DNA from 2 places in the Arthrobacter sp. ERGS1:01 genome. Region 2 is predicted to be linked to the other one. Evidence: predicted binding sites of a transcription regulator. Region 2 holds the regulator's gene; the other holds the start of a gene.

Region 1 (6,632 bases), 860 kb from region 2:
GCCGGGGAGCATGCACATCCATGCCCGCCCCGGCATACTTCGGCCCCTGGGACCCCGTCCGGAGGACCGGATCAGGCCCCGAGCACTTCGCGCAGGAACGTCGCCGTGTAGCTGTCGGTGCTCTTGGCGACCTTTTCCGGCGTGCCGGCGGCAATGACCTGCCCGCCGCCGGTGCCGCCGTCGGGCCCGAGGTCCACGATCCAGTCGGCGCTCTTGATCACGTCGAGGTTGTGCTCGATGACGATGACCGTGTTGCCCTTGTCCACCAGGCCCTGGAGCACCAGCAGGAGCTTGCGGATGTCCTCGAAGTGCAGGCCCGTGGTGGGCTCGTCCAGGACGTAGATGCTGCGGCCGTTGGAACGCTTTTGCAGTTCCGCGGCCAGCTTGACGCGCTGCGCCTCACCGCCAGAGAGCGTCGTGGAGGCCTGGCCCAGCCGGACGTAGCCCAGGCCGACGTCGACCAGCGTGCGCAGGTGCCGGGCGATCGGCGTGAAGGCGGCAAAGAACTCCGCTCCTTCCTCGATCGGCATGTTCAGCACGTCGGCGATCGACTTGCCCTTGTAGTGGACTTCCAGGGTTTCGCGGTTGTAGCGTGCACCGTGGCAGACCTCGCAGGGCACGTAGACGTCGGGCAGGAAGTTCATCTCGATCTTCAGCGTGCCGTCACCCGTGCAGGCTTCGCAGCGGCCGCCCTTGACGTTGAAGGAGAACCGGCCCGGCTGGTAGCCGCGCACCTTGGCCTCGTTGGTCTCGGCGAACAGCTTGCGGATGTTGTCGAAGACGCCCGTGTACGTGGCGGGGTTGGAGCGCGGGGTGCGACCGATGGGGCTCTGGTCGACGTGCACCACCTTGTCCAGGTGTTCCAGGCCGTCCACGCGCAGGTGCCGGCCGGCCACCTGCTTGGCGCCGTTGAGCTTGTTGGCCAGCACCTTGTAGAGGATCTCGTTGACGAGCGTCGACTTGCCGGAGCCGCTGACGCCCGTGACGGCCGTGAGCACGCCCAACGGGAACGCGACGTCGAGGTTGCGCAGGTTGTTTTCCTTGGCGCCAACGACCTTCAGCTCGCGCTTTTTGTCGTACTTGCGCCGCTTGGACGGCATGGGGATCTGCTTGCGCCCGGAGAGGTAGTCGCCCGTGAGCGAGTTGGTGTTCTTCAGCAAATCCGCCACGGAGCCCGAGTGCACCACCTGGCCGCCGTGTTCGCCGGCGCCGGGGCCGATGTCCACGATCCAGTCGGCCTCGTGGATGGTGTCCTCGTCGTGCTCGACGACGATCAGCGTGTTGCCGAGGTCCCGCAGCCGGGTGAGGGTCTCGATGAGGCGGCGGTTGTCGCGCTGGTGCAGGCCGATCGAGGGCTCGTCCAACACGTACAGCACGCCCACCAGGCCGGAGCCGATTTGGGTGGCCAGGCGGATGCGCTGGGCCTCGCCGCCGGACAGCGTGGCCGAGGCGCGTTCCAGGTTCAGGTATTCAAGGCCGACGTCGAGTAGGAACTGCAGGCGGGCCTGGATCTCCTTGAGCACCTGGCTGGCGATCTGGGCCTCGCGGCCGGTCAGCACCAGGTTGGAGAGGAAGCCGAAGCAGTCGCGCATGGACAGGGCACAGACCTCGGCGATGGACTTGCCGTTGATGAGCACCGACAGCGATGCCGGGTTAAGCCGCGCTCCCCCGCAGGCCGGGCAGGGGATCTGGCGCATGTACTCCTCGTAGCGGTCGCGCGCGGAGTCCGATTCGGTTTCCAGGTGCTTGCGCTGGATGTACTGCACGGCGCCCTCGAAGCCCGTGCTGTACTTGCGTTCGCGGCCAAAGCGGTTCTTGTACTGCACCACCACCTTGTGGTCCTTGCCGTACAGGATGGCCTGGCGGGTTTCGGTGGACAGCTTGTTCCAGGAGTCGTCGAGGCTGAAGTCGAGGTCGTCGGAGAGGCCCTCGAGCAGCCGGTTCCAGTACTCCGTGGTGGCGGTGCCCAGCGACCACGGCGCAATGGCGCCGTCCCGCAGGCTCAGGAACGGGTTGGGAACCACGAGTTCCTCGTCGACCTCGAGCTTGGTGCCGATGCCGCTGCAGGCGCTGCAGGCGCCGAAGGGGTTGTTGAAGGAGAAGGAGCGCGGCTCGATCTCGTCGATCGCGAGCGGGTGCTCGTTGGGGCACGCGAGGTTCTCGGAGAACTGCCGGACCCGCCCGGCGTCGCCCTCGTCCAGGTCGACGAGTTCGGCCAGCACGCGGCCCTCGGCCAGGCCGAGCGCGGTTTCCACGGAGTCGGTGAGGCGCTGCTGGATGCCGTCCTTGACGACGAGGCGGTCCACGACCACCTCGATGGAGTGCTTGAACGTCTTCTTCAGCTTGGGCGGATCGGAGAGCTGGATCTGCTCGCCGTCCACCTTGGCCCGGGAGTAGCCCTTGGCCGTGAGTTCGCGGAACAACTCCACGAACTCGCCCTTGCGCTCACGTACAACGGGGGCAAGGATCTGGAAGCGGGTGCCCTCCTCCATCTCCAGCAGCTGGTCCACGATCTGCTGCGGGGTCTGCTTGGCGATCGGCTCGCCGCAGACGGGGCAGTGCGGGGTGCCGACGCGCGCCCAGAGCAGGCGCATGTAGTCGTAGATCTCGGTGATGGTGCCCACCGTGGAGCGCGGGTTCTTGGACGTGGACTTCTGGTCGATGGACACCGCCGGGGACAGTCCCTCGATGAAATCGACGTCGGGCTTGTCCACCTGCCCCAGGAACTGGCGGGCGTAGGCGGAGAGCGATTCCACGTAGCGGCGCTGGCCTTCGGCGAAGATCGTGTCAAACGCCAGCGAGGACTTGCCGGACCCGGACAGGCCGGTGAATACGATCATGGCGTCGCGGGGCAGGTCAAGGTCCACGTTGCGAAGGTTGTGTTCGCGGGCCCCCTTGACAATCAAGCGCGACAAATCCGGGCGCGCTGGAGTGGACTTCGGGCTGAGCGACTGGGGCATTGTTTCCTTCGAGGTACCGTCCGAGTCCCGGACATTGCGATGTAAGCACCAACGCTTATCAGTATAGTCGAATCTTCGTTCGAACACCCGCTGTCGAAGAGGTGTTCCCCACTACCGCGTGGCGCCGCGTTCCAGGGCCGCGGACACCATGGCCAACGCCTTGGCGGACGGCACGCCGCACTTGAGGACGACGCCGGCGAACTCGGCCGCAGCGGTCGCCACGGCTTCCGTCAGCTGGTCGCCGCCGGAGGCGATGACGGTGCCGCTGCGTCCGGCGGTCACCACGATCCCGGCGTGTTCAAGTTCCCGGTAGGCACGCGCCACGGTGTTCGCGGCAACGCCAAGCTCGGTGGCGAGGGCACGGACGGACGGAAGCTTCATGCCGACGGCGAGTTCGCCGGCGGCCGCCAAATCCACGATGCGCAGGCGGATTTGTTCGTACGGCGGCACCGAGGATTCGGTGACGGGTTTCCAGCGGCGCATGATCAGCTCGGCGGCATTCATGGCGTGCTTGTTTCCTCCACCACGGGATCCGCAAATTGGCTCATGTACAGATCGTAGTAGAAACCGTTGTCGGAGAGGAGGTCCTCGTGGGTTCCCTGTTCCACAATCCGGCCGTGGTCCATGACGAGGATCAGGTCGGCGTCGCGAATCGTGGAGAGCCGGTGGGCGATGACAAAGCTCGTGCGGGATTCCCGCAGCCGGTTCATGGCCTGCCGGATCAGCACCTCGGTGCGGGTGTCAACGGAGCTCGTGGCCTCGTCGAGGATCAGGATGCCGGGGTCGGCAACCCAGGCCCGGGCGATCGTCATGAGCTGGCGCTGGCCGGTGCTGAGCCCCGCGCCGTCGTCGGTCAGCACGGTGTTGTAGCCGTCGGGAAGGGCCCGGACGAAGTGGTCCACGTGGGTTGCCTCGGCGGCGGCGGTGATCTCCTCCTCCGTGGCGTCGAGTTTGCCGTAGGCCAGGTTGTCCCGGATGGTGCCGCCGAACAGCCAGGCGTCCTGCAGGACCATGCCGAAGCGGCGGCGGAGGTCGTCGCGGGCCATCTTGGCGGTGTCGACGCCGTCGATCGTGATCCGCCCGGAGTCGATGTCGTAGAAGCGCATGAGCAGGTTCACGAGCGTCGTCTTCCCGGCGCCCGTGGGCCCGACGATCGCGACCGTCTGGCCGGGCTCGGCCACGAGCGAGAGGTCCTGGATGAGCGGCTCGTCCGGGCTGTAGCTGAAGTTCACGTTCTCGAACACCACCCGGCCCTTGGGGTTGGTGATGGTTTGTGCGGGCACGTGGTCGGGGTCCTGCTCCTTCGCGTCGAGCAGCTCGAACACCCGCTCGGCCGACGCGACGCCGGACTGGAGGAGGTTGAACATGGAGCCGATCTGCGCCATGGGCTGGCTGAATTGGCGTGAGTACTGGATGAACGCCTGCACGCTGCCGATCGTCAGGGTGCCGGAGGCCACCTGGATGCCACCGATCACCGCGACGATCACGTAGTTGAGGTTGGAGATGAAGTTCATGGACGGCATGATGATGCCGGAGATGAACTGGGCCTTGGCGCTGGAGGCGTAGAGGCGGTCGTTGGAGACGGCGAACTTTTCAATGGCCGCTTCCTGCTGGCCGAATGCCTTGACGATCTCGTGGCCCGTGAACATTTCCTCGACGTGCCCGTTGAGTTGGCCGGTGGTCTTCCACTGCGTGGTGAACTGCACGCGGGACCGTTTGGCGATCGCGACGGTGATCAACGCGACGATCGGGACCGTGACGAGCGCGATGATGGCCAGGATCCAGGAGATCGAGAACATGAAGGCGAGCACGCCCACCACCGTCAGCACGGAGGTCAGCACCTGCGTCAGCGTTTGGGTCAGCGTTTGGGAGAAGTTGTCGATGTCGTTGGTGACCTTCGACAACACGTCGCCGCGGGACTGCTCCTGGAAGTGCGACATCGGCAGCCGGTCGAGCTTCTCCTCGATCCGCTGCCGCAGCCGGTACATGGCCCGCTGGACCACGCCGGCGGTGATGTAGCCCTGGGACCAGTTGAAGAAGAACGCCACCAGGTACAGTGCCAGCACGCCGATGAGGATCCAGCCGAGCGCGTTGAAGTCCAGGCCCTGCCCGGGCACGAAGTTCATGCCGCCGAGCATGTCCGCGACCTGCCCCTGGCCCTTGGCGCGCAGGGCGGCCAGGACTTCGGCCTTGGTGGTGCCGGCCGGGAAGCCCTTGAACATGGTCCCGGCCACGCCATTGAAGATCACGTCGGTGGCGTGGCCCAGCAGTTTCGGCGCCAGCACGGACAGCACCACGGAGACGGCCGCCAGGATTACGACCCAGGTCATCCGGATCCGGTCCGGCGCCATGAGGCCCAGGATCCGCTTGAGGCTCTTGCCGAATGCGACGGGCTTTTGCGGCGGTCCGCCGGCAGCCATTCCCCTCATGCTCATGCCGCGTGCTCCTGGTCTTCATCGGTCATCTGGGAGGTGACAATTTCCTGGTAGGTCCCGCACCCGGCCATGAGCTCCTGGTGCGTGCCCTGCCCGACGATCCGGCCCTCGTCCATGACGAGGATGTTGTCGGCGTGCATGATGGTGCTGATCCGTTGGGCCACCACCAGGACCGTGGCGTTGGTGGTGACGGGTTTCAGGGCCGCCCGGAGCCGGGCGTCGGTGGCGAAGTCCAGGGCGGAGAAACTGTCGTCGAAGACGTAAATGCTGGGGTCGGCGATGACCGCCCGGGCGATGCACAGGCGCTGGCGCTGGCCGCCGGAGAGGTTGCTGCCGCCCTGTTCGATCGGTGCGGACAGCCCGCCGGGCATTTCGCTGACGAAGTCGGCGGCCTGGGCGACCTTCAGGGCCCGCCACATGTCTTCCTCGGTCGCGTCGGACTTGCCCACGCGCAGGTTGCTGGCCACGTCACCGGAGAACAGGTAGGCCTTCTGCGGCACCAGGCCGATGTTGCCGCGCAGGGATGCGAGCGATACGGCATGGTTCTCGTAGCCGCCCACGCTGATGGCTCCCGTGGTGCGGTCCAGGAGGCGCGGGATCAGGTTCACCAGCGTGGTCTTGCCGCTGCCCGTGGAGCCGACGATCGCCGTCGTCGTACCCGGGGTTGCGGAGAAGTTCAGGCCGGACACCACCGGCGCCTCGGCGCCCGGGTAGCTGAACGCGACGTCGGCGAAGGAAAGCTCGCCGTCAAGTTTGGGCACGGACACTGACGCCGCAGTGTCCCGCACCGACGGCTCGGTGGTCAGCACGGCCTCGATGCGCTCGGCACTGACGGCGGCACGCGGGATCATCATGAACATGAACATGGCCATCATGACGGACATTAGGATTTGCAGGATGTAGCTCAGGAACGCCGTCAGGGAGCCGATCTGCATCTGGCCGGCGTCGATCCGGTGCCCGCCAAACCACAGCACGCCCACGCTGGTCACGTTGACCAGCGTGAAGATCGTGGGGAACATGAGCGAAAGCAGCCGGCCGGCGCGCAGCTGGGAGGCCGTCAGTTCGCCGTTGGCCGTGGCGAAACGCTCCGCCTCGTAGTCGCGGCGGACAAAGGCGCGGATGACGCTGATGCCCATGATCTGCTCGCGCAGCACCCCGTTGACGCCGTCGAGCTGCTTTTGGACCTTGCGGAAGGTGGGGACCAGCTTGCGCACGATCAGCGCGATCGCCACCACCA
Region 2 (6,632 bases):
AGCGTGAACAAGTAGGCCGCCAGTAGGGACACGACGGCCAGGAACGCGAAACTGATCGGGATCCAGCGGGGCGCTTTTTGCTGGTAGAACGTGTAGCAGCCGCCGATCAACAGACCGGCCAGGGCCATCAGGAGCAGTGACCACATTTAGGCGGCACCCTTGCGCAGCGAGTTGACCCAGTTGCGCAGCAGCCGGGCACCGGCGTCGCCGGACTTTTCCGGGTGGAACTGGGTGGCGCACAGCGGCCCGTTTTCGACGGCGGCGATGAACGGGGCGCCGTGCTCGGACCAGGTCACCATGGGCGGCTTCATCTTGGGCTGGATCACGTCGAAGTCCCAGCTTTGGACGCCATAGGAGTGCACGAAGTAGAAGCGCTCGTCGGAAACACCTTCGAACAGGACGGAATCGGCCGGGGCCTTGACCGTGTTCCAGCCCATGTGCGGGACGACCTCGGCGGGCAGCAGCTCCACCGTGCCGGGCCACTCCCCCATGCCGTTGGCGCGGACGCCGTGTTCCACGCCGGCGTCGAACAAGACCTGCAGTCCAACGCAGATGCCGAGCACGGGCCGGCCACCTGCCACGCGGCGGCCGATCATCCGGATGGCGTCAACACTCTTCAGCTCCGCCATGACGGAACCGAACGCGCCGACACCGGGAACCACCAGGCCGTCGGCGCCCAGGACGTCGTCGGGCTTGGCACTGAGCGTGACGGTTGCTCCGGCGCGCTCCAGGGCGCGGACGGCAGAGCGGATGTTGCCCGAGCCGTAGTCAAGGACGGTGACCGTGGGCTGGGCTTCCCCGGCAGGTGCCGGAATTTCCGCACTCACAGCAGGCCCTTGGTGGAGGGGATGCCGGTGACGCGCGGGTCCGGTTCCACGGCGGAGCGCAGCGCCCGGGCGAAGGCCTTGAACTGGGCCTCGACGATGTGGTGGGGGTCGCGGCCGGCAATCACGGTCATGTGCAGGCAGATCTGGGCGTGCAAGGTGATGGCTTCAAAAACGTGCCGGGTCAGCGAACCGGTGAAGTGGCCGCCGATGAGGTGGTATTCCTGCCCGGCGGGCTCGCCGCCGTGCACCAGGTAGGGGCGTCCGGAGACGTCGACCACGGCATTGGCAAGCGCCTCGTCGAGGGGCACGGTGGCCTCGCCGAAGCGGCGGATGCCCGCCTTGTTCCCGAGCGCCACCTTGAGCACCTCGCCGAGGGAGATGGCCACGTCCTCCACCGTGTGGTGGGCGTCGATGTGGGTGTCGCCGGTGGCCTTGATCGTCATGTCGATCAGGGAGTGCTTGGACAGCGCCGTGAGCATGTGGTCGTAGAACGGGACGGAGGTGTCGATGTTGGACACTCCGGTGCCGTCGAGGTTGATTTCGACGAGCACGCTGGATTCGCTGGTGGCGCGTTCGAGGCGCGCGGTCCGTCCCGGGCCTGCGGCCTGGCTGTTCTCGGTCATCTCAATTGATCCTTCACTGCAGGGGTGGCGCGCCGGGGCACGTGGCCGCGCAGGCGTGTGCGCGGCGGAGTTTGCATTTGATACCAGTTTAGAAGACAGGACTCGCTTCTTGCCAAAGCGGTCCGCGGCCCCGTGGTGGCGCTGTGCTAGCCGTTGAGGAAACGCCGCAGCCCGTCGAGGAACGCGGTGGTCTCCGCTTCGGTGCCTGCGGTGACTCGCAGGTGGCCGGGGATGCCGACGTCGCGGATGAGCACGCCGTCGGCCAGCAGGGCTTCCCACAGTGCATGGGGGTCGGCCACCCCGCCGAAGAACACGTAGTTCGAATCCGACGGCGCCGGGGCAAGCCCCATGGCGGAAAGCTCCGTGACGATGCGGTCGCGCTGGACCTTGATGGCCTCAACGTTGGCGAGCAGGGAATCGGAATTCCGCAGGGCCGCAACGGCCGTGGCCTGGGTGATGGCCGACAGGTGGTAGGGCAGGCGGACCAGCCGGATGGCGTCGGCGACCTCGGGCGCGGATGCCAGGTATCCGAGCCGGGCACCGGCCAGTGCGAACGCCTTGCTCATGGTGCGGGACACCACCAGCCGCGGGCGGCCCGGGAGCAGGGTCAGCGCACTCGACGTGCCGGTGTGGGCGAACTCCACGTAGGCCTCGTCCACGATCACGATCGCCTGGGACGCCTCGCCTGCTTCATAGACGGCCTCGACGACGTCAAGGCCGAGTGCCGTGCCCGTGGGGTTGTTCGGGGAGCAGAGGAAGATCACGTTGGGCGCGGATTCGCGCACCTGGGCGGCCGCCGATTCCGCGGTAAGGCTGTAGTCGTCCCCGCGGACACCGGGCACGTAAGCGGTGCCGGTGCCGCTGGCGAGCAGCGGGTACATCGAGTATGTGGGCGGGAAGCCCATGGCGCGTCGTCCCGGTCCGCCAAAGGCCTGCAGCAATTGCTGGAGGACCTCATTGGAGCCGTTGGCGGCCCAGATGTTCTCCTCCGTGAGACCGTGTCCCAGGTAGGCGGCCAGTGCCCGGCGGAGTTCGGTGAACTCCCTGTCGGGGTAGCGGTTCAAGCCATCAAGCTCATCGGCCACGGCCTTGAGGATGGCCTCCTTGGCGTCCAGTGGAACACCAAAGGTATTTTCATTGACGTTTAGCAGGATGGGAACGTCCAGTTGCGGTGCCCCGTAGGGATGCTGTCCGCGCAGATCGTCGCGGAGCGGTAACTGGTTGAGACGTTCAAACTGATCCATGGAATCAGCTTAAGTGGTGTTCGTGCCGGAACAGAACTTGTGACCGGCAATGTCCCACCATGTGATCTCCGTGGGCCTACTTCGGCAGGGGTACGTACAACTGCTGGCCGGCCTGCAACACCGAGGTGCCCAGGTCATTGAGGGCCACGATCTCGGCCACGACGTCGCGGACGTCGCGGTTGGGATCGCTCTTCGCCGCGATCGACCACAGGCTTTGCCCCTGGAGCACCGTCACGGAGGCCGCATAGTCCGTCATGTTGACGGGGGTGTACTTAGTGGCGGCGTTGGCCGGGCTGGCGACGACGCCCAACAGCACGGCCACTACGGACAGCATCAACACGGCCGCGACGACAAGGGCCGGAATTCCCAGGAAAACCATGCGGCCCCGCCGCGTCAATCGCAGGGGTCCGGCCGGGGTGGCACGGACAGTGCCGAACTTGCTTCCGGAGTACTGGACCGCCGGGCCTGCTGTGGAAATCACCAATGCGCTCATGAATTCATTCCTTTCACTCCGTGGAGGCCTGACCGCATGGGCCGAACCGGGCGAAACCCGGGACATTCAGCAGGATCAAACTTCCATACACAATATGTTCGATAGAACGTATGTTCTAACGCTGGTACTACAGTTTTAGCATCTATAGACGACTCTTGCCAAGACTCGATAGAACAAATGTTTGAAATTCGCTCTTTTCTGGCTTAATCTTGGAGGTAAGGATTCGCCGCTAAAAGCAGTCCACCAGAAGGCACTGACACTCTTGATTAACACTCTTGACGGCCTCCACGAAAGGACCGAAGGACCATGGCGCTACCAGAACCTCCGCACCGCATCCCGCAGGCCCCCAGCAGGGCCGGCATGAAGGGGCTGACGGTCCGGCAGAAGAAGATTCTCGAATGCATCCAGCGCTCCATTGCCGACAAAGGCTACCCGCCGTCGATGCGTGAGATCGGGGACGTGGTGGGCCTGGCCAGTCTCTCCAGCGTCACGCACCAGCTGACCCAGCTTGAGCGCCACGGCTACCTGCGCCGCGATCCGAAGCGGCCCCGCGCCATGGAGGTCCTCATTCCGCTGGTCCTGGACAACGGCGTAGTGGAGATTGAGGGCGTCAGCTCGCCCGACCAGGTGCGCAGTTCGAACGGCTTGAACTTCGCCCAACTGAGCAGCGCCTCCGACACCGCATTCGTGCCGCTGGTGGGCCGGATCGCCGCCGGCGGTCCCATCCTGGCCGACCAGGTGGTGGATGACATCATGCCGCTGCCGCGCCAGATCGTGGGCAACGGTGAATTGTTCATGCTGAAGGTCGCCGGGGATTCCATGATCGACGCCGCGATCTGCGACGGCGACTGGGTGGTGGTGCGCCGGCAGAACACGGCCAACAATGGCGAGATCGTTGCGGCCCTGCTCGAGGACGAGGCCACCGTGAAGACGTTCCGCCAGCGCGACGGTCACACGTGGCTGCTGCCGCAGAACACCCGTTATGAGCCCATCCTCGGTGACAGCGCCACCGTCATGGGCAAGGTCGTCTCGGTCCTGCGCAGCCTGTAGGCAAAACGAATGGAAGCGCCCCCGGTCTCCCGACCGGGGGCGCTTCCATGTTTCCAGACCAGGGCCCCGGATCCCGACAGGCTCGATCACCGGGCGGCTGCGCACCTGGGCTATTTGCCGGAGAGCCTTTGCAATGCCGCGAGGGCCACGTTCCGGTCCTTGGTGGACCAGAACGGCGGAAGGGCTGCACGCAGGAAGCCGCCGTAGCCGGCATTCGCCAGCCGGGAGTCCAGGACGGCCACCACTCCCCTGTCACTGCTCGAGCGGATAAGCCGCCCCACACCCTGCGCCAGCCTGATGGCGGCGTGGGTTGCCGAGATCGCGATGAATCCGTCGCCGCCGCTCTGCGCAACGGCGCGGGCGCGCGCCGTCACGAGGGGGTCGTCCGGGCGTGGGAACGGAATCCTGTCAATGACCACGAGCCGGCACGATGCACCCTGGACGTCCACCCCCTGCCAGAGGGACATGGTGCCGAACAGGCAGGTGTCGGGTTCGTCGGAGAACTCTTTGATGAGGCCCGCCATGGAGGACTCCCCCTGGCACAGGATCTTCACCGACAGCTTCTTGCGGAGCTTTTCCGCGGCGTCCTCGGCAGCCCTGCGGGAGGAGAACAACGCCAGTGTTCCGCCCCCGGCAGCCGTGATGAGTGCCTCAAGCTCCGCCAATTGCTCCGGCGAGTTGCCGAAACCCGGCTTTTGCAGGTGCGCGGCCACATACAGCATGCCCTGCTTGGGGTAGTCGAACGGGGATCCGACGTCGGCCCCGGTCCACGCCGGCGCGTTGGCGCCCAGCAGGCCCAAGCCCCCGGCCGTGGCCTGGAACGACTCGCCGATGGCCAGCGTTGCGGAGGTCAGCACCACCGTGTGGTCGGCAAAGAGCCCCTCCCGCAGTTTTCCGGCAACGCTGAGCGGGGCGATGTTGATGACGGGTGGTTCGCTGTCGTCGGCCTTTTGGTAGCCCTGCCCGGGCGTGAACGTGCCGGTGCGGGACGCCCAGACCACTTCGCGGGCGTCGGCGGCGGTGAGCAACCGTTCGCAGAGGTCGAAGATCAGGTTCAGCCGGGACCGTGCGATCGAGCGTCCGCCGTCGGCCGAAGCATTGCCGTCGGGCTTTGAATCGGACAGGGCCACCCGGACGGCGTCACGCAGTTGTTCAATGGCCGCCGACTGTTCCTCGTTCAAGCCGTTGGGCAGCAGCCCGGACGGTGTTCCGGCGAACGCCAGGTCCAGGGCCGTCGCGGCCCCGTGCAGGGCGTCGACCGATACGCCCGTGTGCTTGCGGGTGCTGGAGGCGGCCGCCTGGACCATTTGGACCGAGAGCTGGCCCGTGACGGCGCCGGTGACCCTGTCCTGGAGCTCGTGCGCCTCATCGACCACGACGACGTCGTAGTCGGGAAGGACGGCGATGCCCTCGAAGGCGCTGATGGCGAGCATGGCGTGGTTGGTGACCACGATGTCGGCCTCGGCACCCTTGGCCCGGGCCAGCTCGGAGAAGCAGGTCTCGGCCAGCGGGCATTTTTGCGCGCCCAGGCACTCCATGGACGTGACGGACACTTGGCGCCAGGCCTTGTCGGTGACGCCGGGGACAAGTTCGTCACGGTCACCGGTTTCGGTGTCCTCGGCCCATTCGCGCAGGCGCACCACTTCACGCCCCAGCGGTGAGGTGGGGCCGGTCTTGGCGCCGGGCAGGTGGACCACGCTGGAATCTTCACCGAGGCTAAACAGCGCACCCTCGGCGGAGTCCTCCGAGGGAAAACCCCCACCGAGCTTGTGCCGGCAAACGTAGTTGCTGCGGCCCTTGACGAGTGCGACGTCGATGGGCCGGGGCAGCAGCGGTTCCAGGGCGGCCAGCAACCGCGGCACGTCCCGTCCCACGATCTGGGCCTGCAGCGCCAAGGTGGCCGTCGCCACCACGGACGGTTTGTCGCTGCTGAGCGCGTGGACGATCAACGGGATCAGGTAGGCCAACGACTTTCCAGTCCCGGTACCGGCCTGCACCAGCAGGTGGTCGCCGGTCTCGATGGCCTCCACGACACGGCGGACCATGTCGTGCTGGCCGTCGCGGCGCTGGCCGCCCATCGCCTCGACGGCCGCGTCGAGCAGCTCAATGGCCTGCTCGCTCAGTTCACTCGCGCCATCCTTGCGGGCCACGGATGCTGTTTCACTCATGCTGGACAAACGGCTCCACCTCGGCGGCAAGGTCCCCGCGTACGCGGACCTTGGCGATGGTGCCGTGTTCGCCGTGCTCAATGCTGATGATCTCGGCGTCGCTGCGGTGCAGCCTGTTCAGGACGTCGCCGCGGTCATAGGGAATCAACAGGTCCAGGGCGATGCTGGGCCGCGGGATGGCCTCGCTGATGGCGGCAAGGAGCTCATCGATGCCGGCGCCCGTGCGG

Evidence for each region. Region 2 encodes LexA, which represses DNA repair genes until DNA is damaged. Its sites were predicted from a motif close to TCGAACANNTGTTCGA; they were not measured.
Region 1: uvrA (excinuclease ABC subunit UvrA) is a predicted target of LexA. The motif match lies at 3,028-3,043, and genes of this name have one in related genera.

The regions. Positions count from the first base shown of each region.
Region 1 covers NZ_CP012479.1:1,656,399-1,663,030, reverse strand. Annotated here, with positions in the region: gene uvrA (excinuclease ABC subunit UvrA) at 72-2,960, opposite strand; gene AL755_RS11345 (GntR family transcriptional regulator) at 3,072-3,464, opposite strand; gene AL755_RS11340 (ABC transporter ATP-binding protein) at 3,461-5,389, opposite strand; gene AL755_RS11335 (ABC transporter ATP-binding protein) at 5,392-6,632, opposite strand, start outside.
Region 2 covers NZ_CP012479.1:796,953-803,584, reverse strand. Annotated here, with positions in the region: gene AL755_RS23595 (hypothetical protein) at 1-146, opposite strand, end outside; gene hisH (imidazole glycerol phosphate synthase subunit HisH) at 147-827, opposite strand; gene hisB (imidazoleglycerol-phosphate dehydratase HisB) at 824-1,450, opposite strand; gene AL755_RS07490 (histidinol-phosphate transaminase) at 1,597-2,694, opposite strand; gene AL755_RS07485 (LysM peptidoglycan-binding domain-containing protein) at 2,771-3,187, opposite strand; gene lexA (transcriptional repressor LexA) at 3,494-4,237, shown strand; gene AL755_RS07475 (ATP-dependent DNA helicase) at 4,348-6,405, opposite strand; gene hflX (GTPase HflX) at 6,398-6,632, opposite strand, start outside.